DNA from 4 places in the Mesorhizobium sp. M0174 genome. Region 1 is predicted to be linked to each of the others. Evidence: predicted binding sites of a transcription regulator. Region 1 holds the regulator's gene; each other region holds the start of a gene.

Evidence for each region. The regulator PhoB, encoded in region 1, activates phosphate uptake and scavenging genes when phosphate is short. The targets are predictions, from matches to a motif close to TGTCATNNANCTGTCAT.
Region 2: NKJ13_RS25495 (RNA degradosome polyphosphate kinase) is a predicted target of PhoB. The motif match lies at 4,634-4,650, and genes of this name have one in related genera.
Region 3: NKJ13_RS27500 (LTA synthase family protein) is a predicted target of PhoB. The motif match lies at 1,712-1,728, and genes of this name have one in related genera.
Region 4: NKJ13_RS16205 (ceramide glucosyltransferase) is a predicted target of PhoB. The motif match lies at 5,502-5,518, and genes of this name have one in related genera.

The regions. Positions count from the first base shown of each region.
Region 1 covers NZ_JAMYTB010000005.1:141,671-149,664, reverse strand. The annotation lists gene pstC (phosphate ABC transporter permease subunit PstC) at 1-57, shown strand, start outside; gene pstA (phosphate ABC transporter permease PstA) at 61-912, shown strand; gene pstB (phosphate ABC transporter ATP-binding protein PstB) at 909-1,712, shown strand; gene phoU (phosphate signaling complex protein PhoU) at 1,745-2,452, shown strand; gene phoB (phosphate regulon transcriptional regulator PhoB) at 2,469-3,158, shown strand; gene NKJ13_RS12810 (ROK family protein) at 3,168-4,412, opposite strand; gene xylF (D-xylose ABC transporter substrate-binding protein) at 4,698-5,738, shown strand; gene NKJ13_RS12800 (sugar ABC transporter permease) at 5,881-7,245, shown strand; gene NKJ13_RS12795 (ATP-binding cassette domain-containing protein) at 7,261-7,994, shown strand, end outside.
Region 2 covers NZ_JAMYTB010000019.1:63,386-71,379, reverse strand. The annotation lists gene NKJ13_RS25525 (multicopper oxidase domain-containing protein) at 1-967, shown strand, start outside; partial or broken gene NKJ13_RS25520 (cation diffusion facilitator family transporter) at 1,062-2,015, opposite strand; gene NKJ13_RS25515 (metal-sensing transcriptional repressor) at 2,021-2,284, opposite strand; gene NKJ13_RS25510 (TIGR02117 family protein) at 2,389-3,060, shown strand; gene NKJ13_RS25505 (FAD-dependent monooxygenase) at 3,076-4,308, opposite strand; gene NKJ13_RS25500 (zinc-finger domain-containing protein) at 4,328-4,573, opposite strand; gene NKJ13_RS25495 (RNA degradosome polyphosphate kinase) at 4,723-6,924, shown strand; gene ppx (exopolyphosphatase) at 6,924-7,994, shown strand, end outside.
Region 3 covers NZ_JAMYTB010000024.1:54,024-62,017, forward strand. The annotation lists gene fabG (3-oxoacyl-[acyl-carrier-protein] reductase) at 1-495, opposite strand, end outside; gene fabD (ACP S-malonyltransferase) at 556-1,521, opposite strand; gene NKJ13_RS27500 (LTA synthase family protein) at 1,769-3,694, shown strand; gene rpsF (30S ribosomal protein S6) at 4,239-4,730, shown strand; gene rpsR (30S ribosomal protein S18) at 4,730-4,978, shown strand; gene rplI (50S ribosomal protein L9) at 5,193-5,777, shown strand; gene NKJ13_RS27520 (cyclopropane fatty acid synthase) at 5,931-7,220, shown strand; gene NKJ13_RS27525 (YnfA family protein) at 7,302-7,625, shown strand; gene NKJ13_RS27530 (small ribosomal subunit Rsm22 family protein) at 7,629-7,994, shown strand, end outside.
Region 4 covers NZ_JAMYTB010000007.1:35,670-43,663, forward strand. The annotation lists gene mmsB (multiple monosaccharide ABC transporter permease) at 1-407, shown strand, start outside; gene araD1 (AraD1 family protein) at 591-1,583, shown strand; gene NKJ13_RS16195 (2'-deoxycytidine 5'-triphosphate deaminase) at 1,639-2,733, opposite strand; SAM riboswitch at 2,869-2,946, shown strand; gene NKJ13_RS16200 (O-succinylhomoserine sulfhydrylase) at 3,017-4,207, shown strand; gene NKJ13_RS16205 (ceramide glucosyltransferase) at 4,243-5,397, opposite strand; gene apaG (Co2+/Mg2+ efflux facilitator ApaG/CorD) at 5,626-6,018, shown strand; gene NKJ13_RS16215 (Hsp33 family molecular chaperone) at 6,025-7,035, opposite strand; gene argF (ornithine carbamoyltransferase) at 7,183-7,994, opposite strand, start outside.

The DNA of each region.
Region 1 (7,994 bases):
ATCCTTGCCGCCGCCCGCTATATGCTGATGCGGATCGACGCCCGTACGGGAGCCTGACCGATGTCGACATCCTCATCGCTCCACAGCCGCCGCAAAGCCAGGAATTCGGTGATGATGGCGCTTTGCGTCGTCGCCGCCGGCATCGGACTTGCCTGGCTGGCGCTCATTCTCGGTGCGTTGGTCTATAAGGGCACAGCCGGGCTTTCGTTCGCGGTCTTCACCGAGATGACGCCACCACCGGGCGAAGCCGGCGGCCTGCTCAATGCCATCGCGGGCAGCCTGCTGATGACGATCATCGCCGTTGTCGTCGGCACGCCGATCGGCGTGCTGGCGGGAACCTACATGGCCGAGTATGGACGCTTTTCGCGCATCACCACCGTCGTCCGCTTCATCAACGACATCCTGTTGTCGGCGCCGTCGATCATCATCGGCTTGTTCGTCTATGAATTGATGGTGCGGCCAATGGGACATTTCTCGGCCATTGCCGGCGCCGTGGCGCTTGCCATCCTGGTCATTCCGGTGGTCGTGCGCACCACTGAAGACATGCTCAACCTGGTGCCGAACGCGTTGCGTGAAGCCGGTGCCGCGATCGGCGCGCCACGCTGGGTGGTGATCCGTTCGGTCGCCTACCGCGCCGCATTGTCCGGCATCGTCACCGGCATATTGCTGGCGATAGCACGCATTTCCGGCGAGACGGCGCCGCTGCTTTTCACCGCGCTCAACAACCAGTTCTGGAGCAGCAATATCAACGCGCCGATGGCCAGCCTGCCGGTGACCATCTTCCAGTTCGCTCTCAGCCCTTACGAGGAATGGCAGCAACTGGCGTGGACCGGCGCACTCATAATCACCCTGACGGTTCTGGGCTTGAGCATCCTCGCCCGCAGCCTTACCGGACGCAGAGAGGACAGATGACACAGATGTTGTCCCCAGACATGACGATGACCGAAACGGTCACCGAGAAGACGAAGATCGAGGTCAAGAACCTCAACTTCTACTACGGCCAGAGTAAGGCGCTGAAGGACATCAGCCTGTCGCTGCCCGAGCGCAGCGTCACAGCCTTCATCGGCCCTTCGGGTTGCGGGAAATCGACGCTGCTGCGCGTCTTCAACCGCATCTACGAGCTCTACCCGAAACAGACCGCCGAGGGCCAGGTGCTGCTCGACGGCAAGAACATTCTCGACCGGTCGCAGGATCTCAACCTCCTCAGGACAAAGATCGGCATGGTGTTCCAGAAGCCGACGCCGTTCCCGATGTCGATCTACGAGAACATAGCATTCGGCGTCAGGCTCTACGAGAATCTCGGCAAGTCCGAGATGGACGGCCGCGTCGAGCAAGCGTTGAAGCGGGCCGCGCTGTGGAGCGAGGTCAAGGACAAGCTAAACGCCAGCGGGTTGAGCCTGTCCGGTGGCCAGCAGCAGCGGCTCTGCATCGCGCGCACCGTGGCAGTGAAGCCGGAAGTCATTCTGCTCGACGAACCGGCTTCGGCCCTCGACCCGCTGTCGACGGCCAAGATCGAGGAACTGATCGACGAGTTGCAAGCCGACTACACGATCGTCATCGTCACCCACAACATGCAGCAAGCGGCGCGCGTGTCGCGCCAGACCGCCTTCATGTATCTGGGTGAACTGGTCGAGTTCGACCGGACTGAGAAGATCTTCACATCGCCCCGCGAGAAGCGCACGCAGGACTACATCACCGGCCGCTTCGGCTGAGCCGTTCCGATCATGCATATGAGGACAGGACCATGGGCGAACACACAGTCGCTTCTTTCGACGAGGATCTCGAGCAGATCAGTAAGCTGATCCGCGACATGGCCGACCTCGCCGGTTCGATGGTCGGCGGGGCGACCAAGGCCCTGTTGAATTCCGACAACGTGCTGGCGCAGCGCGTCGTCTCCGACGACGCCATCATGGACGCGCGTCAACGCGAACTGGACGATCGCGCCATCACCCTGATCGCCAAGCGCCAGCCAATGGCTCACGATCTGCGCCATGTCGTCGGAGCGATCCGCATGGCCGGCGACCTCGAACGCATCGGCGACCTTGCCAAGAATATCGCCAAGCGTGTGAGCGCGGTCGGCCTCAGCGTCACGCCGCGCGACCTATCGCATTCCATCGATGCGATGGCGCAGCTGGTGCTCATCCAAGTGCAGGGCGTCATCGAGGAATATGCCGCAGGCGATGCGGCCGCGTTGGCCAAGCTGCGCGCCGCCGACGAGCGTATCGACGTCAAATACACGTCCGTGTTCCGCGAGCTGTTAACCTACATGATGGAAGATCCGCGCAACATCACCGCTTGCACGCATCTGCTGTTCTGCGCCAAGAATCTCGAGCGGATCGGCGACCATGTCACCAACATCGCCGAGAATGCGTATTATGTGCTGACCGGCGAGCAATTGCCCGTCAATCGTCCGAAGCAGGACGAAACGACAATGTCCGCGCCGGTGACATGATGGGGGTGCCCAGCCGATGATCGCACCACGCATAATGGTGGTGGAGGACGAGGAGCCGTTGGGCGTGCTGCTCCGCTACAATCTCGAATCCGAAGGCTACCAGGTCGAGGTGGTGACACGCGGCGACGAAGCCGAGATCCGTTTGCAGGAAAATGTGCCCGACCTTCTGGTGCTCGACTGGATGATACCGGCGGTTTCCGGCATCGAGCTCTGCCGCAGGTTGCGCGTGCGCCCCGAAACCGAGCGGCTGCCGATCATCATGCTGACCGCGCGCGGCGAGGAGAGCGACCGGGTGCGCGGTCTTTCGACCGGCGCCGACGACTATCTGGTCAAACCGTTTTCGACGCCGGAATTCATGGCCAGGGTCAAGGCGCTGCTGCGGCGCGCCAAGCCGGAAGTGCTGTCCAGCGTGTTGAAGGTCGGCGACATCGTGCTCGATCGCGAATCGCACAGGGTCTATCGCAAGAAGAGCGAGATCCGGCTCGGGCCGACCGAATTCCGACTGCTCGAGTTCATGATGCGGCATCCGGGCCGCGTCTTCTCGCGTAGCCAGTTGCTCGATAATGTCTGGGGCGAGACGATCTACATCGACGAACGCACCGTCGACGTCCATGTCGGGCGGCTGCGCAAAGCCGTCAATAACGGCCGCATGCCGGATGTCATCCGCACCATCCGCGGTGCCGGCTATGCGATCAGGGAAGATTGACCCGCCTGGTCAGGCGACGTTCTTTCTGACGCCGGGCCTCATTTGCGCGCCCGGCGCGAAAATCTCCTGGTCGACGAAGCTTAACGCCCGCATCGCGCAGCCTTCGCGGATCAGCGGCAATTCGTTCGGCTCGGTATCGAAGGAGATCGAGCCCGAGTGCTGGCCGCCGGCGGTCTGGGCGATTGCCTTGCGCAAGGCCGGCTCGATCAGATCGAAGGCAGCGGCACTGGCGCCGACCATCGCGACCGGTGCCGGATCGATCAGCGCGAACAGCGAGCCGAGACCGAAACCCAGCGCTTCGCCGGCCTTGCGGTAGGCCTCGCGTTCCGGCCCATCCTTCTCGCGCGCGCGGGCGGCCAGCGCGCGCATGTCGGCGTCGCTGACGTCGGCGATAGGTTCGCTGTCTTCGCTCATCTGCCTGGCGTTGCGCCAGATGGCATAGTTGCCGGCATAGGCTTCGATGCAGCCGCGCCGCCCGCAACGGCAGAGCGCGCCGCCCGGACGATGGATCATGTGGCCAAATTCGCCGCCCGAGGAATGCGTCCCGGTGAACAGTTCGCCCTTCAGCACAAGCCCCATACCGATGCCATGCGAAAGCAGGATGGCGATGAAGTCGTCGCGATAGCGATCCGGATTGCGCCAGCGCAAAGCCACCGCCATCATATTGCAGTCGTTCTCCACCGTGGCCGGGATGCCGAATTCGTCCTCCAGCATGTCGGCAAAGGCGATGTCGGTCTGCGGCGTGATCGGCGACCACAGCATGGCGCGTGCAGGGGAGTCGGTAATGCCCTGAATCGCCAGGGCGATGCGGGCGACACTGCGGACGTCAAGGTCTGGGTCCTCAAGCCGGCGCCGGACGATGGCCATGCATTCGCGGATCAGCTCGTCGCGCGGCATGGTCAGCGTGTCCAGCCGGCGCTGTTCCTCGGCGACCACCTGTCCCGCATAGTCGATAATGGCGGCCGACAGGAAATTCAGTGACAACACCACGGTCAGCACCGCCGCCGCTTCCGGGTTGAGGGCGAGGCCGACCTGTGGACGACCGCGTTTCAACGAAACGGGCTCACTTGCCTTGCTCTCGGCGAGGATGCCTTCCCGTATCAGGTCGGAGGAGATCGCCGATATGGTTGAATGACTGAGGCCGGTGGTGGCTGCGATCTCCGTACGCGATGGCTGGCCGGCCCGGCGCACCGCCGAGATCACCATCGCCCGGTTGCGCCGGCGCAAATCGTCATGGCGGATTCCGACCGACATCGTTTTGCTTTCCTCCCGGTTGCCGCGGCCGCTCATGAACCGGAAGCCGTCGGTAATGTCCGACAAATAGTGTCGGATGCGGCAAATAGTGTCAGATGCAGGTGGCGCTGTCATCGTTTATTCCGACGCTCGAAAAAACTCGCACAGTCATCAAAATCCATCAGAATCGATGTTGACAGCAGCCGGAGATCGGGCCAGTATTTTTTCGAGGCTCGAAAAAATTAGAGCTTCTAAGCTGGTCTTTGAGCCAATTGGTCACGCCGTACGCGGCGCAGGGAGGATATGATGAAGAAATTCACGACCGCCATTCTGGCGGGTGTCGCCATGACGCTGGCGCTGGCGTCGGTGGCGCAGGCGAAAGACAAGGTCATCGGCGTTTCCTGGTCGAACTTCCAGGAAGAGCGCTGGAAGACCGACGAGGCCGCAATGAAGGCGGCCATCGAGGCCGCCGGCGACAAGTATATTTCCGCCGACGCACAGTCCAACCCCGGCAAGCAGCTCACCGACGTCGAGAGCCTGATCTCGCAGGGTGCCAATGCGCTGATCATCCTGGCACAGGATGCCTCGGCCATCGGGCCGGCCGTGCAGAAGGCACTGGACGAAGGCATCCCGGTCGTCGGCTATGACCGGCTGATCGAGAACAAGGACGTGTTCTATCTGACCTTCGACAACAAGGAAGTCGGCCGCATGCAGGCCCGCGAAGTCTTCAAGGTGAAGCCGGAAGGCAACTACGTCTTCATCAAGGGTTCGGGTTCCGATCCGAATGCCGATTTCCTGTTTGCCGGTTCGATGGAGGTGCTGAAGGAGGCCATCGACAGCGGCAAGATCAAGAATGTCGGCGAGGCCTATACGGACGGCTGGCTGCCGGCCAACGCTCAGAAGAACATGGAACAGTTCCTGACCGCCAACGACAACAAGGTCGATGCCGTGGTCGCGGCCAATGACGGCACCGCCGGTGGCGTCGTCGCCGCGCTGACGGCGCAAGGGCTGGCCGGATCGGTTCCGGTCTCGGGCCAGGACGGCGACCACGCCGCACTGAACCGCATCGCGCTTGGCACACAGACCGTGTCGGTGTGGAAGGACGCGCGCGAGCTCGGTAAGAACGCCGCCGAGATCGCCTCGCAGCTTGCCGACGGCAAGCAGATGACCGACATTGCCGGCGTGAAGGATTTCACCACGCCCGGCGGCAACACGGTCAAGTCGCTGTTCCTGACTCCGGTCGCCATCACCAAGGATAACCTCAACGTCGTCATCGACGCCGGCTGGATCAAGAAAGAAGAGGTCTGCGCCGGCGTGGCGGCTGGCACTGTTGCGGTCTGCAACTGAGCCGACGTTTCCGAGAAGCCCGAACGCCGCGGCCGCTCGCCGCGGCGTTTTTTCAAAAAGAATTGTTTTTCCGCTTCCGGCGGATAACTTCTAGGCTGCTTCCGGCATCCGCGGCAGACGGCAACCCGGCGGGAGAAACATCATGACCGACACGACTTCCAACACGCCGGTCGACAGCACGGCAGACCGGGCGCGGGAATCCGAGCTCGGCATCGTTGCCCGATTTCTCAAGGCAACCGAGATCGACACCCGCATGCTCGGCATGGTCGGCGCGCTGTTGGTCATCTGGATCGGCCTGCATGTCGTTTCCAGCGTACGGCTCGGCGTCAATCCGTTCGACTTCGACAGCCGGACCTTCCTGACGCCACGCAATCTCTGGAACCTCTCGGTGCAGACTTCCGCCGTGGCCATAATGGCCGCCGGAATGGTGCTGGTTATCGTCATGCGCAATATCGACCTGTCGGTCGGTTCCGCCGAAGGCCTGATCGGCGTGGTCATGGGCTTTGCGCAGGTGCATTTCCTGGTGCGAATGATCGGTCTGCAACTCGGCAACCCCTGGATCTGGATCCTGGCGCTGGCCATTGGCCTGGCGCTCGGCCTTCTGATCGGAGCGTTCCAGGGATACATCATCGCTTATCTCGAGGTGCCGGCCTTCATCGTGACGCTGGGCGGCCTTCTGGTCTGGCGGGGTGCCGCATGGTGGGTCGCCAGCGGTCAGACGATTGCGCCGCTTGATGCCACGTTCCAGCTGATGGGCGGTGGGCCGGCGGGTTCGATCGGCGCGCGATGGAGCTGGATCGTCGGAATTATCGCGTGCCTGGCGGTTGTGTTCATGCTGCTCAACGGACGGGTGCAGCGCAAGCGGTTCCGCTTTCCGTTGCGCCCGATCTGGGCCGAGACGTTCCTCGGTGTCCTCACCTGCGCTGTCATCATGGGCGCCATATGGCTCGCCAATTCCTATCCTTGGCCGGTCGGCATCGTGAACAGATACGCGGCGGCCAACAATATAACAGTTCCCGAAGGCGGGCTGTTCATCGCCCATGGCATCGCCATACCCGTGCTGATGGCTGTGGCGGTCGGGCTGATCATGACCTTCATCACCAAGCGTACCCGTTTCGGCCGCTATGTCTTCGCTATCGGCGGCAATCCGGAAGCCGCCAACCTTGCCGGTATCAACACGCGTTGGGTGACCATGAAGGTGTTCATGATCATGGGCGTGCTGGCAACGATCGCCGCGGCGATCTCGTCAGCCAGGCAGAACTCGTCGACCAATGCGCTGGGCACGCTAGACGAACTGCTGGTCATCGCCGCCGCGGTCATCGGCGGCACGTCACTTGCAGGCGGCTCCGGCACGGTGCTCGGCGCCATGCTCGGCGCCCTTTTGATGCAGTCGCTGCAATCCGGCATGGTGCTGCTCGGCATCGATTCACCGCTGCAGAGCATCGTCGTCGGTGCCGTGCTGGTGCTCGCGGTCTGGCTCGATACCGTCTATCGCAAACGCGTTTAGGGAGGAGGAACGATCATGGCCGACAAGACCGCTCCCACGGGCACGCCGCTGATCGACATGCGCAACATCTCGATCGCCTTCGGCGGCATTCGCGCCGTCGACGATGCCTCGGTCGATCTTTTCCCGGGCGAGGTGATGGCTTTGCTCGGCCACAACGGTGCCGGCAAATCGACGTTGATAAAAATCCTGTCCGGCGCCTACAAGCGCGATGCGGGCCAGATTTTCGTCAACGGCGAGGAGGCTTCGATCTCCAACCCTCGCGACGCCAAGAAGTACGGCATCGAGACGATCTATCAGACGCTGGCGCTGGCCGACAATGTCGATGCGGCCGCCAACCTTTTTCTCGGCCGCGAGCTGATGACCGGCTGGGGTACGCTCGACGACGTCGCCATGGAGGCCGAGGCGCGCAAGGTGATGGGCAGGCTCAATCCGCGTTTCCAACGCTTCAAGGAGCCGGTGGTAAAGCTTTCGGGCGGGCAGCGGCAGTCGGTGGCGATCGCCCGCGCCATCCTGTTCAATGCTCGCATTCTGATCATGGACGAGCCGACGGCGGCACTCGGGCCGCAAGAGACGGCGCAGGTCGGCGAACTGGTCAAGCAGCTCAAGGCCGACGGCATCGGCATCTTCCTGATCAGCCATGATATTCACGACGTGTTCGAGCTTGCCGACCGTGTCTGCGTCATGAAGAACGGTCGGGTTGTCGGCACGGCGCGCACAACCGACGTCACCCAGGACGAAGTGCTCGGCAT
Region 2 (7,994 bases), on a different contig from region 1:
AGGCATGATCATGGATCGCGACACGCCGGCCGACGCAATGCGCGACATGGCCGCCACCGATCCGCGCCTCGTGGCCGCCTCTTATGGTCTGTCGACAAGGGGTGACCAGGACCTGCCGTTTCGAGTTGAGAAAGGCGTCAAGGTATTCGAGCTCAGGCCTTCAGTGGTCCGCTGGCAGATCCTGCCGGACGTTGCGGTCGACGCCTATGCCTATAACGGCCAGATTCCTGGTCCGCGAATTCACGTTCGCCAGGGCGATCGGGTCAGGATCAACGTCACCAACGGCCTGCCTGAGGAAACGACCATCCATTGGCACGGGATGATCTTGCCGAACCAGATGGATGGACCGGCCGAGATCACGCAGGCGCCGATCGAGCCCGGGCAATCCTATTCATACGAATTCACCGCAACCCAGCACGGAACCTATTTCTATCACCCACATGCCAAGCCGGACCGAACCCAGGCGCTCGGCCTCTACGGTGCGCTGATCATCGATCCCGCCAATCCCGCCGACGAGGTCGCGGCCGACCAGGATTACGTCATCGAGCTTCAGGAATGGCTGGTGCGAGAAGGGCTGACCTACCCGTCGATGCCGATGGACGGCGGCATGCCGAATTTCTTCACCATCAACGGCAAGGCCTATCCCTCGACCGAGACGATCCCGATGAAGGTTGGCGAGACGCTCAAGGTGCGGCTCATCGGCACCAACAACGGCTTCATCCATCCGATGCATATCCATGGCGGACCGTTCGAGGTCGTTGCCCGCGACGGCGAAACGATCCCTGCCCCCGGTCGTTTCCTTGCCGATACGGTCAATGTCGGGCCGGGTCAGCGCTACGACGTGATCTGGAAGGCGCAGCGTCCGGGCAAATGGCTGATCCATTGCCACATCCCGCATCACACCACGAACAACAATGTCGAGGAGAAGGGCGGCGGCGGGCTGATGGTCGTCATCGATGTCACCTGACCGTAGCCGTCTAAAAGGGACCTTCAGTGCTCGTGGCCGTGGTTTTCGTCATGCACGTCTCGTGAGGGTGAGGATGGTCGTTCTCTCCACGTTCGGTTGAAAACCGCACATTCGCCGTAGCCAAGGCCGGCATATGCTGGGACAGTTCGTCCTTCAGCGCCGCCGCGATGTTATTCGCTTCCGACAGCGGCAGGGTTTCGTCTGCGGCAATTGCGATGTCGGCGTGCAATCTATGACCGATCCAGCGCGCCTTGGCATCGACAATGCGTGCGCCCGGAACGTGCTCGGCGGCATGTCGGATTTCATCCATCACACCGGGTTCGATTCCATCCAGCACGCGGGTCAGCACCGAGCGGGCCGATTGCCAGACGATACCGAAGATCGCAATCGTGATCAGCAGGCCGACAATCGGGTCGGCCAAGGAAAAGCCAAGCCAGACGCCGGTGGCTCCGATGACCACGGCAAGGCTGGTAAGTCCGTCGGTGCGGGCGTGATAGCCGTCGGCAATCAGTGCCGCGCTGTTGATTTCGCGGCCGACGCGGATACGGAACACGGCAACCGCCTCGTTGCCGAGGAAGCCGACAATGCCCGCCGCCGCCAGCCAGCCCAGGTGCGTCACCGCTTGTGGATTGATCAGCCTGTCGATGGCTTGGTAGGCGGCGACTACAGCGCTGAACAGGATGATGAGCACGATGATGATGCCGGCCAGATCCTCGACCCGGCCCAAGCCATAGGTGAAGGTCCGCGACGGCTTGCGCCGCGCCAGCACGAACGCAATCCATAGCGGGATCGCCGTGGTCGCATCGCCGATGTTATGGATCGTATCGGCCAGCAATGCCACGCTCCCCGACAGCACAACCACGACCATCTGCAATGCTGCGGTGATCGCCAGGATCACGAACGACCATTTGATTGCCCAGATGCCCCGATCGGTGGTGGCAATTGTCGCATCGATGACGCCATGGCTGTGGCCGTGCGGACCGTGATCGCCGTGATGATGTGCGGCGTGCGAGCCGAACCCGAGCCATTCCAGAATGCGGGCTACGATGGCATTCATAGATATTTCGCCAGCTGCTTGAGTTCCGCCAGCGAGTTGCCGCCGGTTTCGACGCTGTCCGTCAGGCAATGCTCGATGTGATCATTGATCAGCTCGCGCTTGGCGCTGCTGATGGCCCGTTCGACGGCATGAAGCTGCTGCGCCAGATCAACGCAAGGGCGATGCGCCTCGATCATCGCCAGCACCGCCGCGAGGTGGCCTTGCGCGCGCTTCAGGCGCTTTATGATAGAAGGATGCGAAGCGTGGAGGTGATCTGACATGCCTCTGCATATCCTCCCCGGGAGGATACGCGTCAAGCGCTAAGTCAGCTGTGCAATTTCCGGAGAGGCTTCACCTTGAACATTGCTTGGCCTATGCCTTCCCCATGAAGAAGCTTGCTCGTTTTCTCGACCTGCTGGTCGTTGCAGCAGTCCTTGCGGTGGCGCTGGGCGCGCTGCTGCCGCGCCCGCTCTGGCCGGCGGCCGCTGCCGATCCGATCGGCGCAAGCCACCGCATCGTGGTGCTGAAAAATCCGATCCACACCGACATCGCCATCCCGGTCGACGACGATGTGCGCCGGCGCTTCCACTTCCTGGTCGATGCCGGCATTCCGGCCGACATGGCGGAGGTCCGCTACATCGTCTTCGGCTGGGGCGGCCGCGCCTTCTATCTCGAGACGCCGACCTGGTCGGAACTGAAGGCAGTGCCGGTGATGAAGGCGCTGACCGTCGATGCCTCGGTGATGCATGTCGACATTTCAGGCGAAATCGCCGAGCCGCATCCCGACGTCGCCGGCTTCGACGTAAGTGAGGAACGCTTTGCGGCGCTGCTCGATTTCATTGCAGCGAGTTTTCAGCAGGGACCGAACGGGGCCATGCCGATCGAGGATGCGGCCTACTCCCGTTTCGATCGTTTCTTCGAAGCCAATGGCCATTTCAACGCGCTGGTCGGCTGCAACACCTGGGCGGCGGCGGCACTGCGCACCGCCGGCCTGCGCACCGGCTGGTGGAACCCGCTGCCGGCCTCGCTTAGCCTGTCGATGCGGCTTTACAATTGACAAGGCTCCGATGACTTAGGACCGCCGAGCGTCCGCCCGCCAGCCATAGAGCCAGTCCAGATCAGCGGCGAGTTTTTCGGGTGAGCGCATCGCCAGGAACAGGTTGCGGGCCATCGCCACCGGCCCGGCCGCATGCCAGGCGAGGCGGTTGAGGGCGCCGCGGCGGGCGACCTGGGATACGCGCGGCCGCCGCGCCTGTTCCCAGGCGACAAGCGCGCTGCTGAGGTCGGCAGGCGAGCTGGCAACGAAACCGGCAAGGGTTACCGTGTCTTCGATCGCCATCGCCGCTCCCTGTGCGGCAAACGGCGTCATCGCATGCGCCGCATCGCCAATCAGCGCTATGCCCTCCGGCGTCGTCCACCGCCGCTGCTCGACGGTATGGATCGGCCATGCCGTCCATGGCGCGGCCTCGCTCGCCAGACGGACCAGCGCCGGCGCGGTACCGCGCATGGCGTTGGCGAGGATGGCGGGGTCGGCATGCCCCGACCAGTTCTCGGCGATGCGCTCGCCCTTGGTGAAGGCCGCGAGGTTGAAGACCGCGCCACGGCTGACCGGATAGGCGACCATATGGAAGCCTGGATAGAGGAATGCGGTAACGCAATCGGGCGCTCCGATCACCCTGAAGGCTTGTCCGGCGAGGCTGTCCGCGGCCACCGTTGCGCGCCAGGCAAGCTCGCCCGAGAAGCGGCTTCTCCGGAAATCGGCCGCCTTGCGGGCGAGCGTTTCTCGCACCGACGACCAGACGCCATCGGCTCCGACCAGCAACGATCCTTCGGCTTCGATGGTCGTGCCGGCAATCTCGACTGTTGCGGTGATGCCATTCGGTCCGGTTGCGACGCCGCCGACGCGGGCACCAGTGACAAGCTCGACCTCGGAGCGCTCGGCTATCCGCGCCATCAGCGCTGACTGCAGGTCGGCGCGGTGGGCGACGAGATAGGGTGCTCCCCAGCGCGTTTCAGCCGCCTGGCCAAGCGGTACGCGCGCCAGCTCGCGCAGCGTGACGGCATCCTTCAGCACGACCGCCTCCGGCCGCACCGCCGTCGGCAGCAGCCGATCGAGTAGGCCGAATTGTCGAAGGATGCATGTCGCGTTGGGTGAAAGCTGGATGCCGGCACCGGCAGCCTCGAGGTGCTGCGCCTGTTCGAACAGTTTTGTCCGATAGCCGCGCTCGGCGAAGGCCAGTGCCACGGTCAGTCCGGCGACGCCCGCCCCGGCGATGACCACCTGCCGGGACTGCGTTTCTCGCATCAGGCTTGTCGCGGAAGAATCAGGCGGCCTGGTCGATATAGAGGCAGCCCGGCGGCTGCGTTTCCAATGCCTTCAGCTTGGGCGAATAGCGATAGAGCGTCGAGCAATAGGGGCAGACTTTTTCATTGTCGTCGCCCATATCGAGAAATACATGCGGGTGGTCGAAAGGCGGATTGGCGCCGGTGCACATGAATTCCTTGACGCCGATGTCGATTGCCGGATAGCCCGCATCGTTCTGGAAATGGGGAATGGAACCGCCTGCCATCGTCGTCTCCTGATCTTGTCGATTGCATCTGGATCATAACCCATCTCTTTGCAAGATCGATGAAATGAAACTGTCGCAAAAGCCTGTCAGAGGATAAGTTAAGCCGGTTAAGGCTGTGGTCGTCGAACGGTGTGGGAAGAGCGGAAACCATGAACGAACTGAAGCCGGTGCAGAGCGAATTCATCACCGTCGAGGCGGCGAGCCGCGAAGGCGGCAACCCCGACCGCTTCGTCAACCGCGAGTTTTCCTGGCTGCAATTCAACCGGCGCGTGCTCGAAGAATCGCTGAACGCCAATCATCCGCTGCTCGAGCGCGTTCGCTTCCTGTCGATATCGGCAGCCAATCTCGACGAGTTCTTCATGGTCCGCGTCGCCGGTCTTGCCGGCCAGGTGCGCGAGGGCATCGTGCTGAAGAGCCCGGATGGGCGCACTCCCGAGCAGCAGCTCGAACAATTGCTGCGCGAGGTCGAGCGCCTGCAGGAGGACCAGCAGAACAGCCTTTCGGCGCTGATGCTGCTGCTCGACAAACAAGGCATCGAAAGCATCACCCGCGATGCGCTGACCAAGGACGAGAAGACCTGGCTCGAGGACCATTTCCAGGAGCAGGTATTTCCGGTCCTGACCCCGCTGTCGATCGACCCGGCGCATCCGTTCCCGTTCATTCCCAACCTCGGTTTCTCGATGGCGCTGCAATTGCGCCACCGCAAGAACGGCGAGGAAATGAGCGCGCTTTTGCGCCTGCCGGTGGCGCTGAGGCGCTTCATCCGTTTGCCGGATCGCAAGCATCATGTCCGCTTCATTCCACTCGAAGAGGCGGTCAGTCTCTATATCGGCAAGCTGTTTCCCGGCTATGAGGTCAAGGGCTCCGGCACGTTCCGCATCATCCGCGACAGCGATATCGAGGTCGAGGAAGAATCAGAGGATCTGGTGCGGCTGTTCGAGACGGCGCTGAAGCGGCGACGCCGCGGCTCGGTCATCCGCATCGAGTTCGACAGGTCGATGCCGGCCGAATTGCGCGATTTCGTCGCCGGCGAGCTCGGCGTCTCGGCCAGCCGGATCAGCGTGCTCACCGGTCCGCTGGCGCTCAGCCAGATCTCGGAGATCGTCGCCGTCGCCCGCGACGATCTGAAGTTCACGCCTTACAATCCGCGCTTTCCCGAGCGCATCCGCGAGCATGGCGGCGACTGTTTTGCCGCGATCCGCGAGAAGGATATCATCGTCCACCACCCTTACGAATCCTTCGACGTGGTGGTGCAGTTTCTGCGCCAGGCAATGGCCGACCCGGAAGTGGTGGCGATCAAGCAGACGCTCTACCGCACCTCCAACGACAGCCCGATCGTACGGGCTTTGGTCGATGCGGCGGAAGCCGGCAAGTCGGTGACGGCGCTGGTCGAGCTCAAGGCGCGCTTCGACGAGGAGGCCAACATCCGCTGGGCGCGCGACCTCGAGCGCGCCGGCGTCCAGGTCGTCTTTGGCTTTCTCGAACTGAAGACCCACGCAAAGATGTCGCTGGTCGTGCGGCGCGAGGACGGCAGGCTGCGCAATTACGTGCATCTCGGCACCGGCAACTACCACCCGGTCACCGCCCGCATCTACACCGATCTGTCCTTCTTCACCACGGACCCGACAATCGCGCGCGATGTCGCCCAGTTGTTCAACTTCATCACCGGCTATGCCGAGCCGGCCGAGCAGATGCGGCTGGCCATCTCGCCGTTCACGCTGCGCGACCGCATCCTCCAGCACATTTCGGATGAGATCAGCCACGCGCTGGAGGGCAGACCGGCCCGCATCTGGATGAAGATGAACGCCTTGGTCGACCCGATCGTCATCGATGCCCTCTACGATGCCAGCCGCGCCGGCGTCGAGATCGATCTCGTCGTGCGCGGCATCTGCTGCCTGAGACCGCAGGTGCCCGGCCTATCGGAGAACATCAGGGTGAAGTCGATCGTCGGCCGCTTCCTCGAGCACAGCCGCATCTATTGCTTCGGCAACGGCCACGGCCTGCCCTCGGACGGGGCGATCGTCTATATCTCCTCGGCCGATTTGATGCCGCGGAATCTCGATCGCCGCGTCGAGACCATGGTGCCGATCACCAATCCAACTGTGCATGAGCAGGTGCTCGGCCAGATCATGCTCGGCAACATCATGGACAACCAGCAAAGTTTCGACGTATTGGCTGATGGAACCTCCCGGCGCGTCGTGCTGGAAGAGGGCGAGGAACCGTTCAACGCGCAGGAATATTTCATGACCAATCCGAGCCTGTCCGGACGGGGCGATGCGTTGAAGTCGCATGCGCCCAAGCGCATCGCGCAGTTCAAACGCCGCAAGAAACAGAACGCAGCGACGGGCTGATGATTTCAGCGTCCCAGGGCCGGCTCCAGGACCGCCGACCGCTGTCCATCATCGATATCGGGTCGAACTCGATCCGTCTTGTGATCTATGAGGGGCTGGCGCGCTCGCCGACCTTGCTGTTCAACGAAAAGATGCTGGCGGGCCTCGGCCGCGGCATCGTTTCGACCGGAAAGCTCGATCCCGAGGCGGTGACTCGTTCGATGGAAGAGTTCCGCCGCTTCCGCGCGCTCTCCGACCAGGCCGGCGCCGAGCGCATGTATGTGCTGGCGACCGCCGCCGCTCGTGAGGCGGTCAACGGCCCCGACTTCATCCACCGCGCCGAGGATGTGCTCAGGACCGAGATCCAGGTGCTGAGCGGCCGCGAGGAAGCTCATTATTCAGCACTCGGCGTCATCTCCGGTTTCCATCCGGCCAACGGCATCGCCGGCGACCTTGGTGGCGGCAGCCTCGAACTGATCGATATCGACGGTGTGACGATCGGTGACGGCATCACGCTGCCGTTGGGCGGCTTGCGCCTGCAGGACATGGCGAAGAACTCGCTGGCCCAGGCGGCAAGGATCACGCGCGAGCAACTGGCGCGGGCGAAATTGCTGAAGGGCGGGCAGGGCAGGGCCTTCTACACAGTCGGCGGCACCTGGCGAAACCTGGCCCGGCTGCACATGGAAATGACCAACTACCCGCTCGGCGTCATGCACCACTACGAGATCGGCATCGAAAGCGCCGCGAACTTCCTCCGGCAGGCCGCCAAAGCCGAGATCGACAAGATCAAAGGCATCGAGGGCATCTCCAAGAACCGCCGCTCGCTGCTGCCCTATGGCGCCATCGTGCTGCAGGAGATCATGGCGGCGATGCAGCCGTCGAAGATCATCGTGTCGGCGCTGGGCGTGCGCGAGGGCTTTCTCTATTCGCTGCTCGACAAGGCCGAGCAGAAGGCCGATCCGCTGATCTCGGCTGCGGAAGAGCTTGCCCGCCTGCGCTCGCGCTCGGTCGACCACGCGCATGAGCTTGTCGAATGGACCGGCAAGGCATTCGCCGCCTTCGGCATCGACGAGACCAGGGATGAGGCGCGC
Region 3 (7,994 bases), on a different contig from region 1:
CGATTTGGTAAAGCCGATCATACCGGCTTTGGAGGCGCAGTAATTGGTCTGGCCGGGATTGCCGGTGACGCCAACCACTGAAGTGATGTTGATGATGCGGCCATGGCGGCGGCGCATCATCGGATGGGTAAGCTCGCGGGTCAGCCGGAACACGGCGGTCAGGTTGACCTCGAGCACGCTATCCCAGTCGGCGTCAGCCATGCGCACGAACAACCCGTCCTTGGTGATGCCGGCATTGTTGACGAGGATGTCGACGCCTTCGAGGTCGGCCTCCGCCTTCTGGCCGAGCGCCTTGACGTCGTCGCGGTTGGAAAGATTGGCCGGGAAAAGCTTGACCCGGTCGCCCAGTTCGGCGGCCAGCGCCTCCAATTTCTCGATACGTGTGCCTTGCAGGCCGACGATGGCGCCCTGGCCGTGCAGCACGCGGGCGATCGCCTCGCCGATACCTCCAGATGCGCCGGTGACGAGCGCCTTGCGGCCGGTCAATTCGAACATTCTTGCCTCCTGATCTGAGCGAACACCCTTTGCATGGAGCGGGGTCAAATCGCCAGTTGATTATGCAAGCGCCGCCAGCGCCGCCTCGACATCCGCCGCGGATCCGATGGCAGTGGTGGCAATATCGCGGTTGATGCGGCGGGCCAGCCCCGACAGCACCTTGCCGGCGCCCACTTCGTAAAGCGTCGCAACGCCGTTGCTGCTGAACCACTCAACCGTTTCGCGCCAGCGCACGCGCCCGATCACCTGTTCGACGAGGCGGCGGGCAATCTCGTCAGGATCGCTCGTCGGGGTCACCGTAACATTCGAGACAAGCGGCACGACCGGCGCACGCTTCGTCACGGCGGCCAGCGCCTCCCGCATGATCTCGGCCGCAGGCTTCATCAATGCCGAATGGAAGGGCGCCGAGACCTGCAGCATCAGCGCCCGCTTGGCGCCCTTCTCCGTGCATAGCTTTGCCGCCAGTTCGACCGCCGGCCTGGCGCCGGAGATCACCAGCTGGCCGCCGCCATTGTCGTTGGCGATCTGGCAAACCAAGGCTTGCGCGGGATCTTTGGCGGTGCCTTGGGCGGCCTCTGCGCAAGCGGCCTCGACGTCGGCCTGTTCCAGCCCGATGATCGCCGCCATGGCGCCCTCGCCGGCCGGTACAGCCGCCTGCATGGCATTGCCGCGGATACGCAACAGCCGGGCGGCGTCGGCGACCGAAACGAAACCAGCGGCCGCAAGTGCCGAATATTCACCGAGCGAATGGCCGGCGACATAGGTGACCTTGCCGTTCAGGGAGAAGCCGCGCGCCTCCAGCGCCCGGACTGCGGCAAGTGACACCGCCATCAGCGCCGGCTGGGCATTGGCGGTCAGCGTCAGCGTCTCTTCCGGGCCTTCCCAGATCAGCTGCGATAGTTTTTCACCGAGCGCGTCGTCGACTTCCTCGAAGATCCGCCGCGATTCCACAAAAGTATCGGCGAGGTCCTTGCCCATGCCGACAGCCTGGCTGCCCTGCCCCGGAAAGGTGAATGCTATGGCCATCGTCGGCTCCCAGCTGCTGGTTCTCGCTGCCTGTGACGCAAGGCGTGCGCCCAAGTCAAGTCCAACCTTGACCGCTCAGCGTCGGCCGAGTGCCTGTTTCGGCAGGCTTTTTGGCGATCACTCATGATGAAAACCGCTCACGATTTGTTTGCTGGCTCTTCTTATTTCCGCCGCAGGCGCTAGGCTTTGCGTGACAGTTCGATGACAATCGAGTGACGCCTTTGTTGCGGGCCGGGGAACTATTGAAGTGGCAAAGACCAAGCAGAGCGCAGCCGAGGCGGCGCCACAGTTTCTTGAAGGCGATCCGTCGACTGGCTATCTGCCGGCGCGCAGATGGCCTGTCATCCGCTATGGCCTTATCAGCTTTCTGGCTGCGGCCATCCTGGTGTTTGCCATCGAACTGATCGTGCGCGGCAACTTTGCCGGCACCATTGATTTCTTTCTGCAGCCTTTCAAACCCGGCTGGACCACGATTGTCATTTTTGCGCTGATCCTCATCGGCCTCGACGCCGTGCTCGGCCGCAGCCATCAGAGCCTGATGATCGTCGCGCCGCTGACATTGTCGCTGGCGTTCGTCGGCCACCAGAAGTCGCTCTATCTCGGCGATCCGCTCTATCCGACCGATTTCCTCTATTCCCGGCAGATCGTGGCACTGATGCCGCTCCTGGTCCGCGATCGCCCGGGAACCGCCATTGCCCTGGCGATCGGCATCGTCGGCGGGCTGTCGCTGCTCGTCTATGGCTCGCGGTTATGGCGCCGCCGCGTTCCGGCGCTCAGCCACAAGGGCCGCCTTGCCCGGCTGACGCTGACGGTGCCGCTGATCGCTTTCTTCGTCTCCATCATGGACTATGCCACTTTCTCGTGGACGCGCGACCGGCTACAGATCATCCCGATTATGTGGGACCAGAAGGAAAACTATGCCTCGAACGGTTTTGCGCTCGCCTTCGCGCTGAACGTCCCGATGGCGCATGTCTCGGCGCCGCCCGGCTATTCCGACAAGGCGATCGAAGCGATCGGCAAACCGCAGGTGATCGCCTCGGTACCCGCCGAGAAGCCCGACATCATCGTCGTGATGAGCGAATCCTTCTGGGATCCGACCAAGCTGCCCGGCGTCACCATCACACCCGACCCTATCCCCAATGTGCGGGCACTGCGCACGGGCTACATGTTCTCGCCCGAGTTCGGCGGCATGACGGCCAACATCGAGTTCGAGGCCCTGACCGGCTTTTCCAACGCCTTCCTGCCGGCGGGCAGCATTCCCTACCAGCAATATGTGCGGACACCGACTCCCTCGCTGGCGACCTTCCTGAAAAGTCAGGGCTACCGGGCACGCGCCATCCATCCCGGCACCAACTGGTTCTGGAACCGGGGGGCCGTCTATGCCGATTTCGGCTTCAACGACTTCAAGTCCGAGGAGACGTTGCCGCCCATGCAGAAGCGCGGACCGCTCGCGTCGGACGCAGCGATGACCGACGAGATCATCCGCGAAGCCGATACCAGCGCCGAGCCGGTCTTCTTTTTCGCCGTCAGCCTGCAGAACCACGGGCCGTATGAGCCGTATCGCTATAACAATCCGACCCACAAGGTGCAGGCGCCGATCAGCCAATGGGCACGTGAATCGCTGTTGAGCTACGCCGAAGGCTCTTCCGATGCGGACCGCGGCCTCGAGCGGCTGATCGAATGGGCGAAGAAACGCGAGCGGCCGACCGTCATCGCATTCTTCGGCGATCACCTGCCGCCGCTTGGGCCGGTCTACGTCGAGACCGGTTTCCTGAAGGACAATGTCGCGCCGCGCAAGGAGGCGGCCGACCAGATGCTGCAGCACCACCAGACGCCATTGATCGTCTGGTCGAACCGCAGCGGCCCGGCCGAGGATCTGGGCGCCGTCAGCCCGGCCTTCCTGCCCTATCATATCCTGAAAACGGCCGGCATCAGCCATCCCTATTACACCGGCTTCCTCGGCCAGCTGCGAGAGCGCTACCGCGTCATCGACCGCAATTTGCTGTTGGCACCGGGGGGCGAGGCCACCCCCGATTGGTCGCGTCAGAAAGAGATCGACCCGGCAATCCGCGACTTCCGTCTGCTGCAATACGACATGATGTTCGGCAAGCGCCATGCGGCGCCCGATTTCTTCCCCGAAACCACAGGCAAAGTGGCTGCGCACACGAGCTGAGGCAGCTGAAGTTGCAGCGTGATGCGCGAACTCCGATCGTGTCGTCGAGAGATGGGAATTGTTGTAGCTGATTGCCGACTGCGTAGAGCTGTTCGATTTGTTGGCGTTACCTCGATCGTCTCCCGCGATTATACGAACAGGGCATCCGGTTTGTTTTGTCAGGCGAAATGCGGGAAAACATTCTTGGGTCCGGGCAGGGAATCCGTAAGACCTTGCGAATGAGGCCAGCAGCCGAATAAAATCGGACAACTTGCGTGCAACTCATCTGCTTACGACACGTCGGCCGTTTGCCCTTGCCTTGCAGCCAAATTCCTGTATAGACGCCCGCAATCTGCCGGTCCTTGCTGGGGGCTGAACGGAGGGCCGGAGGTTTTTCGAAACCTTCGCGTGAAGCCAGAAGCGCTTCCGCCTCCCGTGTCTCCGCTCTCGACCGTCTCGTCATGCTCCTTTCTTCCCCGCCTTCGCAAGGATTGCGGGTCAGAGAAGTTGCAGAGGCTTTTGCCGCCGGGAACCGGGAGAGAAAACGAAGAAAGGCACGAACACTATGGCTCTATACGAACATGTGTTTCTTGCTCGGCAGGACCTCTCGCAGCAGCAGGTCGATGCGCTTGTCGAACAGTACAAGGGCGTCATCACCGCGAATGGCGGGTCCGTCGGCCGGGTCGAGAACTGGGGACTGAAGTCCCTCACCTACCGGGTCAACAAGAACCGGAAGGCATATTATACACTCATGGACATCACCTGCCCCCCGGCCGCGCTCAACGAAATGGAGCGCCAGATGGGTCTGTCCGAGGACGTACTGCGTTTCCTGACCATCAAGGTCGATGCGCATGAGGAAGGTCCGTCGGCAATGATGCAGAAGCGCGAAGAGCGCTCGGAACGCGGCGGCTTCGGCGACCGCGACCGTGGCCCGCGCTCATTCGGCGACCGCGATCGCGGTGACCGTGGTGATCGTCCGCCGCGCAGCTTCGGCGATGGCGGTGCCGATCGTGGCCCGCGCCGTCCGCGCGAAGGCTTTGAAGGAGCCGCAGAATAATGGTCGACATCAATCAGATCCCAACCCGGCGCCCCTTCCACCGCCGCCGCAAGACTTGCCCGTTCTCTGGCGCCAACGCGCCGAAGATCGACTACAAGGACGTGCGGCTTCTGCAGCGCTACATCTCCGAGCGCGGCAAGATCGTGCCATCGCGCATCACCGCCGTCAGCCAGAAGAAGCAGCGCGAACTCGCCAAGGCGATCAAGCGTGCCCGCTTCCTCGGCCTGCTGCCCTACGTGGTCCGCTAAATCTACGCGGGCGGTTCGCCGCCCGCTTTTTGTCACCGGCCACGACGGGCGTAGCCGGATCGAACACCAAATCCCGGGTTGGATTTCGACAAGAGATCCTAACTGCCGCGACAGGCAGGACAGCGACACAGGCGGCGACGCCCCAGCTTCCTGACCTGTTCCAGAGAACTCGGCGCCGATCCTGAGGATAGCGCCCAAGCGAAGGAACAAAACCATGGAAGTCATTCTTCTCGAACGCGTTTCCCGCCTCGGCCAGATGGGCGACACTGTCAAGGTCAAGGACGGATTCGCCCGCAATTTCCTGTTGCCGCAGGGCAAGGCGCTGCGCGCCAACGAAGCTAACAAGAAGAAGTTCGAGGGACAGCGGGCGCAACTGGAAGCCCGCAACCTGGAGCGCAAGTCCGAGGCCGCGCAGATTGCAGAAAAGCTCGACGGCAAGAGCTTCATCGCCGTGCGCTCGGCCGGCGAGACCGGTCAGCTTTATGGTTCGGTCTCGACACGCGACATCGCCGAGCTGGTGACGGCGGAAGGTTTTTCGGTCAACCGCAACCAGATCCTGCTCAATCAGCCGATCAAGACCATTGGCGTCACCAATGTGGCGATCGCGCTGCATCCGGAGGTCGAGGTTACCATCACGCTCAACATTGCCCGCACGGCCGACGAAGCCGAGCGCCAGGCCAAGGGCGAAACGCTGACCACCGCCGAAGCCATCTACGGCGAGGACATCAACGATAATGCGCGGCCGGAAAACTTCTTCGATCCGAATGCGGAGTTCGAGGGCGGCGAAGACAACGGCTGATCCTCATTCGTCGGCATTCGCCGGCTAATCGCTATTCTGGACCAATGCCCGGGCCTCGTACCCGGGCATTTTTATGCCAAATGGAACTTTTCGAACCCCTATATCTTGATGCAGAATAAGACAGCCTGTCTGACCGAGAGGGGACATTTGGTCATGAATATTCTGCTGAAACGCATTCTCGACCGCCTGGTCCGCACAGGCAATCTCAAGGTGACAGGGCCGCAAGGCTCGATGGTGACTTTCGGTGACGGCAGCGGCGAGCCGGTGCACATGCATATCAAGACAAGGCATGCCGAGCGCGCCATCACTTTCGATCCGATGCTGGCGGTGCCGGAAGCCTACATGGACGGTGAACTCGACATTCTCGAGGGCGGCGTGCTGGGGTTGATGCGCATTGCGTTCCAGAACATGGGCAGCGGCGGTATCGATGCCACCTGGTCGAAAGCGATCGAAGGTCTGCGCCACGCCTTCCGGCGCCTGCAGCAGATCAACACGGCGTCGCGGGCGCGCCGCAACGTGCAGCGCCATTACGATCTGTCGGGCGACCTCTACCGCCTCTTCCTCGATGAGGACATGCAATATTCCTGCGCTTATTTCGAGCAGCCGGATATGACCCTCGACGAGGCACAAGCGGCCAAGAAGCGCCATATTGCCGCCAAGCTCAGGCTGAGGGCCGGCCAGACGGTGCTCGATATCGGCTCCGGCTGGGGTGGGCTTGGGCTTTATCTCGCCAAGGCGTTCGACGTCGACGTACAGGGCGTGACGCTGTCGACCGAGCAGCACGGCGTCGCCACCGACCGCGCCCATGCGCAAGGCCTGCAAAACCGGGTTCATTTCGACATCAAGGACTATCGCGAACTCAATGAACGTTTCGATCGCATCGTCTCGGTCGGCATGTTCGAGCATGTCGGCGTCAATCATTTCCGCACCTTCTTCGACAAGTCGGCGACGCTGCTGAAGCCGGACGGCGTCATGCTGCTGCATACGATCGGCCGCTCCGGCGTGCCGTGGGCGACCAGCGCCTTCATCCGCAAATACATCTTCCCGGGCGGCTATATTCCGTCGCTCTCCGAAGTGATGCCGGCCATCGAAAAATCGGGGCTCGTCGTCACCGACATCGAGGTTCTGCGGCTGCATTATGCCGAGACGCTGAAGCATTGGGGCGAACGCTTCGCCGCCAACCGCGACAAGGCCAAGGCGATTTATGACGAGCGCTTCTGCCGTATGTGGGAGTTCTATCTTGCCGCCTCGGAAGCTGCCTTCCGCTGGCAGGATCTGGTGATTTTCCAGATCCAGATTGCCAAGAAGAACGACACGCTGCCGATGACGCGCGACTACATGGCCAACTGTGAGAAGGCGCTGGAGATGCGCGATCTTGGACGTCGTGAAAAGGCTCCGGCGGCCAAGCCCGCTCGCCGCCGCAAAGTGGCGGATCCGGAGTAGGCGGCCGGCGATCGTCCCATTGCCGCTTGCCATTGCCGGCTGGCACGCTGAAAAGGCACCCGTCAACGCGGGACCTTTTTTATGACCTACCTCCTCTACGTCGCTGCCGCACTTGCCGAGATCGCCGGCTGCTTTTCGTTCTGGGCATGGTGGCGGCTGGAAAAATCGCCGCTGTGGTTGGCGCCCGGTCTCGTCTCGCTGGTGCTATTCGCGTGGCTGCTGGCGCTGGTCGACACCAGCGCGGCGGGCCGGGCCTACGCCGCCTATGGCGGCATCTACATTGCCGCCTCGCTGGCCTGGCTGTGGCTGGCGGAAGGCGTGCACCCCGACCGCTGGGACCTTGCCGGTGCCGCGATCTGCATCGTTAGCGCCTCGGTCATTCTGCTCTCACCTCGGACTGCCTAAGCGATGGAACTGCCCGTCCCGCTTAGACAAGGCGTCGACCGCCTTCTCGAACAGGTGCCGTTGCCGATGCTTAAGCAAGCGGCAAAGACCCTGTCAGACCGCTACCGCGCAGAGTTGCGCGACGGTCGCCTGCACATGGCCGAAGACATTGCGGTGAAGGCCTATCTGGCAACGCGGCTGCCGGCGACCTATGCTGCCGTCCGCGCCAGCCTCGAGGCGGTAAGCGAGGCGCGGCCCGATTATGCTCCGAGAACCCTGCTCGATGTCGGCGCCGGCCCTGGCACGGTGCTTTGGGCCACAACGAATCTCTGGCCGGATCTCCAACAGGCGGTGCTGCTCGAGGCCGGCGCCGCCGTGCGAAGGGTCGGC
Region 4 (7,994 bases), on a different contig from region 1:
CCAAACGCATGACGATCGGACGCCGCATCTATGCGATGGGCGGCAATGCCAAGGCAGCCCAGCTATCGGGCATCAAGACCGAACGGCTGACGTTGATGGTGTTCATCAACATGGGCGTGCTGTCGGCACTCGGCGGCCTGATTATCGCGGCGCGCCTGGGGCAGGCGGTGCCGGCGGCGGGCCTCGGCAGCGAACTCGACGTCATCGCCGCGGTGTTCATTGGTGGCGCTTCGGCGATGGGCGGCGTCGGCCAGGTCATCGGCGCGGTGGTCGGCGGTTTCATTATGGGCGTCATGAACAACGGCATGTCGATCATGGGCGTCAATGTCGACTGGCAGCAGGTGGTCAAAGGCCTGGTGCTGCTCGGCGCCGTCGTCTTCGACGTCTACAACAAGAACAAGGCTTGAGAGGCAACCAGGAGGCATACGGGTCACATCGCGGCGCTGCCGGGCGGCGCGAAGAAGTCCCCCGAGGGACCTGACCCGCGAGCGCAATCCGGACGAAGAATTTCAACCGCGGCGTGGACAGGGTCTGAGCCGCGCCGGGCAGGGTTTGCCAAGAAGGCAGGCCGCAATTCAGAGAGGGTTACCATGCTGATCTCCCAGATCCTCGACGACGCCGAGACGATCCGCGTCGTTGCCCGCAACGGCGGCAAGACCCGCGTCATCAACGGGGCCCGCAGCGTCTATTCGCTGGCGATGGAAGCCGCGCGCACCGGCACCGGGCTTGTCGCCCTGATCGAGCGCAAGGGCTTCGGCGAAACCGTCGATCTCGATGCAGCCTACAAGAAGGGTCGGCTGCTGTCGCCGATCAACCATCCCGATCCGGCGCATCTCCATCTCACCGGCACCGGGCTGACGCATCTCGGCTCCGCCGCGACCCGCGATTCCATGCACAAGAAGCTCAGCGATGGCGGCGAGGAACAGCTGACCGATTCCATGAAGATGTTCCGCATGGGGCTGGAGGGCGGCAAGCCGGCGAAGGGCCAGATCGGCGTGCAGCCCGAATGGTTCTACAAGGGCAACGGTACCATGGCAGTGGCGCCCGGCGCGGCGCTCATGTCGCCCGCCTTCGCCCAGGATGCCGGCGAGGAGCCGGAAATCGCCGGAATCTATGTGATCGGCGACGACGGCGCCCCGTTCCGCGTCGGCTTCACGCTGTCGAACGAGTTTTCCGACCACGTCACCGAGCGCGTGAATTATCTCTTCCTCGCCCATTCGAAACTGCGCAACGCCTCGTTCGGGCCGGAGATCCTGATCGGCGACCTGCCGTCCGACATTCGCGGCGCTTCACGCATCCTGCGCCACGGCAAGCTGCTTTGGGAAAAGCCGTTCCTGTCGGGCGAGGCGAACATGTCGCACACCATTGGCAATCTCGAGCATCACCACTTCAAATACTCGGCCTTCCGCCAGCCGGGCGACGTGCATGTGCACATGTTCGGCACGGCGACGCTGTCCTTCGCCGACGGCATCAGGACCGAGGCCGGTGACGTATTCGAAATCGAGGCGCAGGATTTCGGCCTGCCGCTGCGCAACCCGCTTGAAATCGAGCAGCCGGTGAAGGTGGCGGTGAAGGCGCTTTGAGGCGTCGATGACAGCGTGATCTCCCCCCTCGTGGGGGAGATTGGCAGTTCCAAACTCATCGCGCGGCGCGGAAATGCTTGGACAGTTTCAGGCCCTGCGCCTGATAGTTCGAGCCGAGATCTGTGCCGTAGAGTGCCTGCGGCCGTTTCAGCATATGCTCGTAGACCAACCGTCCGACGATCTGGCCGTGGTCGAGGATGAACGGCACTTCGTGGCTACGCACCTCGAGCACCGCCCGGCTGCCGGTGCCGCCCGACGCCGAATGGCCGAAACCCGGGTCGAAGAAACCGGCATAATGGACGCGGAACTCGCCGACCAGCGGGTCGAAAGGCGTCATTTCGGCGGCGTAGAGTGGCGGCACATGCACCGCCTCGCGCGACACCAGAATATAGAATTCGTCCGGATCGAGCACCAGCTCGCCGGCACCGCTCTTGTAGAGCGGCTCCCAGAAATCGACGACATCCTGCGCGGCGCGCTTGTCGACGTCGACCAGGCCGGTGTGGTGCTTGCCGCGATAGCCGACCAGCCCGTCCTTGTCGCCGTCGAGATCGATCGACAGCGCGATTCCCCCGCCTGAGATGTTGGGTGGTTCGGTGGCGACCAACATTTCGGCGCGGTGCAACTCGTGCAGCTCGCTTTCCGACAAGAGCGCATTGCCGGTGCGGAACCTGATCTGCGACAGCCGCGAGCCGGTCCGCACGATGATCGGGAAAGTGCGCGGGCTGACCTCCAGATAGAGCGGGCCTTCATAGCCGGCGGCGATCTTGTCGAACTCGTGGCCACGGTCGGTCATTACCCGGGTGAAGATATCGAGCCGTCCAGTCGAGCTTTTCGGGTTGGCGGAGGCGGAAATATGGGCGGGCAGCGCCAGGCTTTCGAGCAGCGGCACGATGTAGACGCAGCCGGTTTCCAGCACCGCACCTTCGGCGAGGTTGATCTCGTGCAGCTTCAGCCGGTTGAGCTTGTCGACAACCCTGTGGTCCGGGCCGGGCAAGAAGGAAGCACGCACTCGCCATGCCTTGTCGCCGAGCCTGAGGTCAAGGCTGGCCGGCTGGATCTGATCGGCATCGAGCATGCGCGGCGATTTCAGCGCGCCCGTCTGGAACAGCTCGGAAATATGCTGATCGGGAAGAATGCCTGTCTGCCGCAAGGGTCTGGCTCCGTTCGAAGGCCGGGCGAGGTCTTGTTCTGTCGCAGGTCCGACCGTGGACGCCTTTGGCACCTGCTTGGTACAACCCTCTTAATCATGCCGGCAATTGACGCAAGCGTGGCGCGGGTCTAAAGCTCGTTATCCCGTGGTGATTTGGCCGGTCGGCTTGCAGCCACGTTAAACAAGTCGCTAAAGGACCGTCGGGCCGCAAGGCCATATGGACCGGTTGCGACTTTCGCGGCCGGTTTTTTGTTGTTTGGACCAATTTTGGTGTTTGGATGGAATGATGACCAAGAAGCGCGATTGGAAGCCTCAGACCGCACTCGTGCATGCCGGGACGCTGCGTTCCGGCTTCGGCGAGACCTCCGAGGCGATGTATCTCACCCAAGGCTATGTCTACGAGACGGCGCAAGCGGCGGAGGCCCGCTTCAAGGGCGAGGAGCCGGGCTTCATCTATTCGCGCTATGCCAATCCGACGGTCGACATGTTTGAGAAACGCATGTGCGCGCTGGAAGGAGCCGAGGACGCGCGCGCCACGGCATCCGGCATGGCGGCGGTGACGGCAGCACTGCTGTGTAGCGCCAAGGCGGGCGACCATATCGTGGCGGCGCGCGCGCTGTTCGGCTCCTGCCGCTGGGTGATCGAGACGCTGGCGCCGAAATACGGCATTGAGGCAACGCTGGTCGACGGCACCGACATCGCCAATTGGGAAAAGGCGGTCAAGCCAAACACCAAACTGTTTTTCCTGGAAAGCCCTACCAATCCAACGCTAGAGGTAGTCGACATTGCCGCCGTGGCGGCACTTGCCAATTCGATCGGCGCCAGGCTGATCGTCGATAATGTCTTCGCTACGCCCTTGCAGCAGAAACCCCTGCAGCTCGGCGCCCACATCGTCGTCTATTCGGCCACGAAGCATATTGACGGCCAGGGGCGTTGTCTTGGCGGCATCGTTCTGTCGGACAAGAAATGGATCGACGAGAACCTGCATGACTATTTCCGCCACACCGGCCCCAGCCTCTCGCCCTTCAATGCCTGGACGCTGCTGAAAGGCCTGGAGACGCTGCCGCTACGCGTACGCCAGCAGACGGAAAGTGCCGGCCGCATCGCGGATTTCCTGGCCGAGCGCCCGCAAATCGCCCGCGTCATCTATCCCGGCCGCGCCGACCACCCGCAAGCGGCCGTGGTCAAGAAGCAGATGTCGGGCGGCTCGACGCTGATTTGCTTCGATGTGAAGGGCGGCAAGCAGGCGGCCTTTGCCTTCCAGAACACACTCGACGTCGTGCTGATTTCCAACAATCTCGGCGACGCCAAGAGCCTGATCACCCATCCGGCGACGACCACACACAAGAACTTGACTGATGAAGCCCGCGCCGAGCTCGGCATCGGACCGGGAACGCTCAGGCTGTCGGTCGGCCTTGAGGACGCCGACGACCTGCTCGAAGACATCGAGCAGGCACTGAGAGTTGCCGGATAAGGGCTGGCCGAACAGAGGCAGCGGGGACGTGCCGATCAGGCGCCGGACGGGGTCTCTTCCAGCTCCGCGACAGTCTTCGTCTGGATAGTCATCACGTTGCCGCGCCAGTCGATGGCGCCGCTCAGCCATCCGCGCGCCCAAACGACGGGAAGCATCAGGTCTCGTGCCATCATCGCCGGGATCGTGCGCGGCGACAGGTGCCATCCCTTGGTCGAGGCCAAGGCGCATTCCGGCAGGTAGGCCGCGACCAGCACGGCGATGGCGGTTGCCGGCAGGCTGACGCCGGCGTCAGCCGCGGCGATCAGTGCAAGCACTAGCGGCGGTGCCGCGCCGATCAGGATTTCGGGGGCAAAGAACAGTGCAAAGGTGACGCGGCGCAGCCGCGCCCAGCGCGCCTGCCGCGACCAGATCTCGCCAAGCGTGCGCCGGCCGAGCGGCTGTTCGAAGGGAGAGGCGACAAGATTGACTCGCAGTCCGAGCCCGTTGACCAGCTTGGTCGCGGCGGCGTCCTCGGCGATCTCGGCGGCAAGCGCGCGGATGCCGCCATTGGCATCGAGCATCGGCTTGTTCCACAACATGCTCTTGCCCTGGGCGAAGCCGAGGCCGAGCGCCTCTCCAGCGTACTGCCAGCGTGCCTGCAGCGTGTTGAGAAAGGCGCATTCGACCTCCCCCCAGAACCCGTCCGGCCGCGAGCCGATTGGCGTCGAGCAGACGAGGCCGGTGTCATGCCGCCACGCCGCCATCAGGTGCTGGACGTAGTCGCTCGACATAAGCACATTGGAATCGGCAAGGATGACCCAGCGATAACGCGCCGCCTCCCAACCCTTCACGCAATTGTTGAGTTTTGGATTGCCGCTGATGCGGTCGTCACCGACCAGAAGGCGGGCGCGAATAGCTGGAAAGCGCGCCATTGCGGCAGTGATCGGCTTGACCACCGGGTCGTCGGCATGGGCGACACAGAAGATGAGTTCGTAGCGCGGCCAGTCGAGTGAGAAGGCGCGCTCCAGCGTCTCTTCGGCAAACGGCTCGACGCCGCGCGCCGGGATGACGATCGATACCGGCGGCGCGTTGGCCGCGGGCGGCGCAATACTGGCTGGTCGCTTCAGCTTCTGCGAAGCTAACAGGATGCTGGCGAGATTTGAAAGAAGGAGGGCTATGGAAAGGAGGGCGGCTGCGAATGTCGGTTCCATCGAGATCTGGTCACTCCAGAAATGCCGGCCGCATGACAGCCGTTTTCAACAATTCGACAGAACGCTGAGTCGTCCGGCACAAGCCTGCACACCATCATTGTCATGTGTCACTCAAATGACATTGTTTTTCGGCACCTGCGCTTGAGATCGGGCAAGAAGATGCTGCGCATCGTTGACCAAACTGCGCTGAGCATCGAAAGTTCCATCTACATTGCTTTGGAGCAGTTTATGTACAGCGCCGTCACCCGCAACATCGAAGTGCAGGTCAGGCCGTTCTATCTGGAGGATCACTCCGATCCGCCGCAAAACCGCTATGTCTGGGGCTACCAGGTGACCATCGACAATCAGTCGGATGAGTTCGTGCAGCTTCTGTCACGCTACTGGCACATTACCGACGGTACCGGCAAAGTCGAGGAAGTGCGCGGCCCCGGGGTCGTCGGCGAGCAACCCGGACTCAACCCCGGCGACAGCTATCAGTATACGTCTGGATGCCCGCTCTCGACCCCGTCCGGCATCATGGTCGGGCACTACACAATGCGCAACAAGCGGGGCGAGACGTTCGACGTCGCCATCCCCGCCTTCTCGCTCGATTTGCCGGGCACGCGGCGCACCGTCAATTGACCGCCGTCATCCAGCCGCTGCAAACTCCGCCGGGTCGAAGTCATATCGCTTCGAGCAGAATTCGCAGGCGACGTGAATGCTGCCATCCTCGGTGCTGTCTCTGATCTCCTCGGCGGAAAAGCCTTCGAGAATGCCGCGGATCTTCTCCCTCGAGCATGAGCACTGGTCGGCGACCGGCACGCCGCCGAACACGCGGACGCCATGCTCGTGGAAAAGCCGGTAAAGCAGCCGTTCGGCGCCGATCGTCGGATCGATCAGCTCGGTCGGTTCAATAGTACCAAGCAGCGCCAGCAGCTCCTGCCAGGAATTGTCGGTCGGGTCGTGGATTTCCTCACGCGGATCGCCGTCGCCCCCGGGAAGGTCGGGTACGCGCATACGCTCCGCCGACTGCGGCAGGAATTGTGCCAGCAGGCCACCGGCCCGCCATTGCTCGCGGGCACCGCCGACGCCGGGCGTCAGAAGCTTGGCAACCGAAAGGCGGAGGTCGGTCGGAATCTGCTCCGACTGGCGGAAATAGGTGCGTGCGGCATCTTCAAGTGTGACGCCGTCGAGCTGGACGATGCCCTGGTAGCGCTGCGTGTGAGCGCCCTGGTCGATGGTCAGCGCCAGGACACCGCTGCCGATCAGCGTCTGCGGTGACGTCTCGCCGGCCGAAGTCAAAGCCTGCAGCCGGTCGGCATCGAAGCGGGCATAAGCGCGCAGCGCGTGCGGCGTGGAGAAATCGGCGACCAGCATGTCGACCGGCCCATCGGTGCGGGTCTGCAGAATGAACTTGCCCTCGAATTTCAGCGAAGTTCCGAGCAGTACCGTCAGCACACAGGCTTCGGCCAGGAGCCGGGCGACCGGCTCGGGATAGTCGTGGCGGCTGAGAATGGCGTCGAGCATCGGCCCGAGCTGGACGGTGCGCCCGCGCACGTCGAGCGGGCCGACCTCGAACGGCACGACATGATCATCGCCGGCGTAGCCGAATTCGCCGAGCTTGGGTTTATGTTCAGCCAATTGATGAGTTTCCAACATGACAAAGCTCCGGGGCGCGGCGATGCCGCCCTCCGGGGCGCATGCGACGAGACGCGCTCGATTTGCGTGATGCGCCTGAGATAGGCACCACCCACTCCCGGATCAAGGCGGCGCAGATCAGGCCGGCCCGGATCATCGCGGCCCGTATCAAGCGCCCAGGCACCAGGCCAGGACCGCCTTCTGGGCATGGAGCCGGTTCTCGGCCTCATCGAACACCACAGAATGCGGTCCGTCGATGACCTCGTCGGTAACCTCCTCACCGCGATGTGCCGGCAGACAGTGCATGAACAGCGCGTCCGGCTTGGCTTTCGCCATCAGTGCCGCATTGACCTGATAGGGCAGGAAGACATTGTGGCCGCGGGCACGGTGCTCCTGGCCCATTGACACCCAGCAGTCGGTGACGATGCAGTCGGCCTCGTGAACGGCCTCCTCGGGCGAGCGGGTGAATTTCAGCTTGCCGCCATTGGCTTTCGACCAGTCGACATGCTTCTGAGCCGGTTCGCTGCCCTCGGGCACGGCGACGTTCAGCTTGAAATGGAACCGCGCAGATGCCTCCAGGAGCGAATGCAGCACGTTGTTGCCGTCGCCGGTCCAGGCGATCGTCTTGCCGGCCACCGGACCGCGGTGCTCTTCGAAGGTCATGATGTCGGCCATCAGCTGGCAGGGATGGGTCTCGTCGGTCAGCCCGTTGATGACGGGGACCGTAGCGTTTTCCGTCAGTTCCAGCAGCCGGTCATGCGAGGTGGTGCGGATCATGATGGCATCGACATAGCGCGACAGCACCTTGGCCGTGTCGGCAATGGTCTCCGAGCGGCCAAGCTGCATCTCGGTGCCGGTCAGCATGATCGTCTCGCCACCCAACTGCCGCATGCCGACGTCGAACGATACGCGCGTGCGCGTCGACGGCTTGTCGAAGATCATCGCCAGCACCTTGCCTTCGAGCGGCTTGCTGCGTTCTC